Regions from separate parts of the Streptomyces sp. NPDC055189 genome, predicted to be linked through region 1. Evidence: riboswitches for the same ligand, from Rfam matches in the RefSeq annotation. Region 1 holds a riboswitch; the other holds the start of a gene.
What was found. Region 1 has a riboswitch for S-adenosylmethionine ahead of ACWFR3_RS27000 (aminotransferase class V-fold PLP-dependent enzyme). Riboswitches for the same ligand answer to the same signal wherever they lie in the genome.
Positions count from the first base shown of each region.

Region 2: another riboswitch for S-adenosylmethionine. It lies ahead of ACWFR3_RS21410 (putative leader peptide); the one in region 1 lies ahead of ACWFR3_RS27000 (aminotransferase class V-fold PLP-dependent enzyme).

Region 1 covers NZ_JBSGSG010000043.1:27,765-29,937, forward strand. The annotation lists gene trpD (anthranilate phosphoribosyltransferase) at 1-601, shown strand, start outside; SAM riboswitch class IV at 676-792, shown strand; gene ACWFR3_RS27000 (aminotransferase class V-fold PLP-dependent enzyme) at 959-2,173, shown strand, end outside.
Region 2 covers NZ_JBSGSG010000028.1:74,788-76,960, forward strand. The annotation lists gene ACWFR3_RS21405 (glutathione S-transferase C-terminal domain-containing protein) at 1-131, opposite strand, end outside; SAM riboswitch class IV at 493-637, opposite strand; SAM riboswitch class IV at 834-946, shown strand; gene ACWFR3_RS21410 (putative leader peptide) at 1,012-1,131, shown strand; gene ACWFR3_RS21415 (LLM class flavin-dependent oxidoreductase) at 1,227-2,173, shown strand, end outside.

The DNA.
Region 1 (2,173 bases):
GGTCGAGGAAGCCGGGATCACCTTCTGCTTCGCCGTGAAGTTCCACCCGGCACTGCGGTACGCCGGCGCGGCGCGCAGCCAGTTGGGCATCAGGACCGTCTTCAACGCCCTGGGCCCGCTCACCAACCCGGCCAAGGTGCGGGCCCAGGCGGTCGGGGTCGCCGACGCGCGGATGGCGCCGATCGTGGCCGGGGTCTTCGCCGAGCGCGGGCACTCCTCGCTGGTCTTCCGCGGCGACGACGGGCTCGACGAGCTGACGACCACGGCGACCTCGCGGGTCTGGGTCGTACGGGACGGCGCCGTGCGCGAGGAGGCCTTCGACCCGCGGGACGTCGGCATCGACCTCGTCCCCGTGGAGGCCCTGCGGGGCGCCGACGCCTCGTACAACGCCGAGGTGGCCCTGCGCCTCCTGGACGGCGAGAGCGGTCCCGTGCGGGACGCCGTGCTCCTGAACACGGCGGCGGCCCTGGTGGCCCGTACGCCGGGCGACGGCACCCTGGTGGAGCAGATCGGCGCCGGTATCGCGAAGGCGGCCGAGTCGATCGACTCCGGGGCCGCGAAGAAGGCCCTGGAGCGGTGGGTGGCGGCCAGCAACAGGTGAGTGTGGCGCACACCGCAGTCCGGATGCCGGACTGCGGTGTGCACCGGGAAGATGGTGTGGCAAGATGCTGCACAGGTCATGAGTGACAGCGATTAAGCCCCGGCTCGCTGTCCGGCAACCCTCCGTCCGTGGCGGGGTGCCCCGGGTGAAGACCAGGCCGTACGCAGCAAGGCGTATGGCAAGCGCGGACCCCTGCGAACACCCTGGGGTCCTGGTCCTCAAGGGAGCAGTCTCGTGAGCAAGCGAATGCGATAGGGCTTTCCGGCCCCTCTTCCGCACCCCCTTTTCTCTTCGTCACTGCAGCGCCCTCTGTGCGTCCCTGCAGTGAACTCGCCTGCCTTCCCACGGGAGTTCGCCATGTCTGCCACCACCGCTGTCGCCGATCAGACCGTCTGTGCCGCCCCGCTGCCCGTCCTCGGCCGTGACGTCACCGTGCCGCTCGTCACCGGCGGCGAAGTGACCTACGCGGCGCTCGACTACGCGGCGAGCGCCCCCGCGCTGCAGCGGGTGTGGGACGACGTGGCCGCGTACGCGCCCTACTACGGCAGCGTGCACCGGGGTGCCGGGTACCTCTCGCAGCTCTCCACCGACCTCTTCGAGAACAGCCGCGTCACCGTCGCCGAGTTCCTCGGCTGCCGCGAGGGCGACCAGGTCGTCTTCACCCGCTCGACCACGGACTCGCTGAACCTCCTGGCCGCCGCCCTGCCTGCCGACTGCCAGGTCTTCGTCTTCGAGACCGAGCACCACGCCTCGCTGCTGCCGTGGCGCGACGCCCGCGTGACGTACCTGAACGCCCCGCGCACCGCCGAGCAGGCCGTCGAGACCCTGGAGCGCGCCCTCGCCGACCGCGACCCCTACGGGCCCGCCCTGGTCTGCGTGACCGGCGCGTCGAACGTCACCGGTGAGCTGTGGCCGGTCAAGGAGCTGTCCGCCGCCGCCCACGCCCACGGCGCCCGCATCGTCCTGGACGCCGCGCAGCTCGCCCCCCACCACCCCGTCTCCATCAGCGAGCTCGACGTCGACTGGGTCGCCTTCTCCGGCCACAAGCTGTACGCGCCCTTCGGCTCCGGCGTCCTCGCGGGCCGCTCCGACTGGCTGCAGGCGGCCGAGCCGTACCTCGCGGGCGGCGGCGCGTCGCGCAAGGTCGCGCGGCGCACGGACGGCGGCGTGGACGTCGAGTGGCACGACACCGCCGCGCGGCACGAGGCCGGTTCGCCGAACGTCATCGGCGTGTACTCGATCGCCTCCGCCTGCAAGGCGCTGACCGAGGCGGGCTTCGACGAGCTCGTCGCCCGCGAGAACCAGCTCATCGCGAAGGTCCGCGAGGGCCTCGCCGAGGTGCCTGCCGTGAAGGTGCTCTCGCTCTTCGGCGACGACGCGCCGCGCGTCGGCGTCATCTCCTTCGTCGTGGAGGGCTGGAACAGCTCGCACTTCGCCGCCGCGCTCTCCGCCGAGTACGGCATCGGCGTACGCGACGGCCTGTTCTGCGCCCACCCGCTGGTGCGCACCCTGCTCGGCAGCGACCCGCAGACCCAGGGCGAGTGCGGTGCCCCCGAGGCCGCGCCCGGCGAG
Region 2 (2,173 bases), on a different contig from region 1:
GGTGCCGGATAGAAGCCGCCGGCGAGGTCGGCGCCGATACGGCTGCGGATCGGGGCGGGGCACGTGCCGTGCGGGGAGCGCGAAGCCTCCAGGACCGGGCGGCGGGAACGGTGCGACGTGATCTCGGGCATGGCTCTCCAGACAGGTGAAGGGGCGCCGACCGCGCGCTCGGCGACGGTGGCACAGCGGGGGAGAGGGTGTTTCGTGCCCTCAGAGGGCCTCGGAGGCCCTCAGAGGGCAGCAGCGATGACGCTTCGTCTCCGTGTGCGTCTCGTGGTACGTCCCGTCCACGCGGACGTCAGGTCTTCCGCGTGGACGTCAGACGGCTGGAACCGATGCGCTGCACACGCGCAGCAGGTCGATGTGCAGACGTCTGGTCAGGACGCGGGGCCGGGGCCGGGGCGTGGACAGGAGAGGGCGCCGACTGCTGTTCCTCTCACCGACCGCCCTGGACATGTCCACCAGCCCTGCCGTCGAGGCCCGTTGCATCCGGGGCCGCGCTTGCCCCGCCGCCGCGGCGGGACCCGGTCGTCACCCGGGGCACCCCGTCGCGGAGGAAGGGTTGCCTGCCAGCGGGCCGGGGCCGATGACCTGCTCGGGCAGGAACCCTGCCGGGCGGGCGCTGACAATCGTGACCGTCTCGGGAAGTCTGGGTCCGGGTGCCCGGCGCCGTCAAGAAGGCGGGAGAACTCGTGGCCGGGAAGCGGAACAGAAGGCGGGGCCCGGCGGTTGTGCCTGGGAGAGACGGACGGCGAGGCACGTACGGAGATGTGAGCACGCCCATGATCCACGGGCGTTGCGCACCGCTCCGGCCTCACGTAACGTCCCGAGCAGGTTACGAGTGTCAGCGTCAAGCCCTGGCTTGCTGACCGGCAACCCTCCCACGCGGCGGGGTGCTCCAGGTGAGGACCAGGCGGGCCCGATCAGGGCTCCGCAAGCGCGAGACCGGCGAGGCCCCCGGCCCGCCGGGCCGGAAGGGCGGAGGTGGGGGACGTGCCAGTGGCACCGCCCATGTTGTCCGCGTCGTCCGCACCCCGTGTCAAGGTGATCGCGCCGAGCCCGCGGGTGCATCTGTACTCCCGGCCGCACATCGATCTGCAGCGCGTCGCCGGCGCGCTCTGTTGTTCCTGACCCGTCACCCCGCCGCCGCACCCTCGGAGCCGAGGGGCCGGTGATCTCGTACGGTCGATCAGGAAGGCACACCTTTCGTGTCGTCATCACCTTCTTTGCCCCATTCGTCACCTTCGTCTACTCCCTCTGCCCCGCTCCACCTCGCCGTCGCGCTGGACGGCGCGGGCTGGCACCCGGCCGCCTGGCGTGAACCGGTGGCCCGGCCCGCGGAGTTGCTGACCGCCGGATACTGGACCGACCTGGTCACCGAGGCCGAACACGGACTGCTTGACTTCGTGACGATCGAGGACGGGCTCGGGCTCCAGTCCTCGCACTTCACCGAACCCGACGGACGCACCGACCAGGTGCGCGGACGGCTCGACGCCGTCCTCATCGCCGCCCGTGTCGCCCCCCTGACCCGCCACATCGGCCTCGTGCCGACCGTGGTGACCACCCACACGGAGCCCTTCCACATATCCAAGGCGATCGCCACGCTGGACTACGTGAGCACGGGCCGCGCGGGTGTACGGGTCCAGGTGTCCGCGCGCCGCAACGAGGCCGCGCACTTCGGACGCCGCACGCTTCCCGCCCTCGACGCCGTCGAGGACCTCGGCAGGCCGGACGTACGGGAGTTGACCCTCGACCTCTTCGACGAGGCGGCCGACTACGTGGAAGCCGTGCGCCGGCTCTGGGACAGCTGGGAGGACGACGCGGAGATCCGGGACGTCGCCACCGGCCGCTTCATCGACCGCGACAAGCTGCACTACATCGACTTCGAGTCCAAGCACTTCAGCGTCAAGGGCCCCTCGATCACGCCCCGGCCACCGCAGGGGCTGCCCGTGGTCAGCGCGCTCGCCCACGAGACCCCGACCGAGGCCCCGTTCCGGCTCCTGGGCCGCTCCGCCGACATCGGATACGTCACCCCGCGCGACGCCGGGCACGCCCGCGCCATCGTTGCCGCGGTCCGCGCCGAGCAGGACGCGGCCGGGCGCACCGGCGAGCGCCTGCACCTCTTCGGCGACCTGGTGGTGTTCCTCGACGACGACCCGGCCGCCGCCGCGGC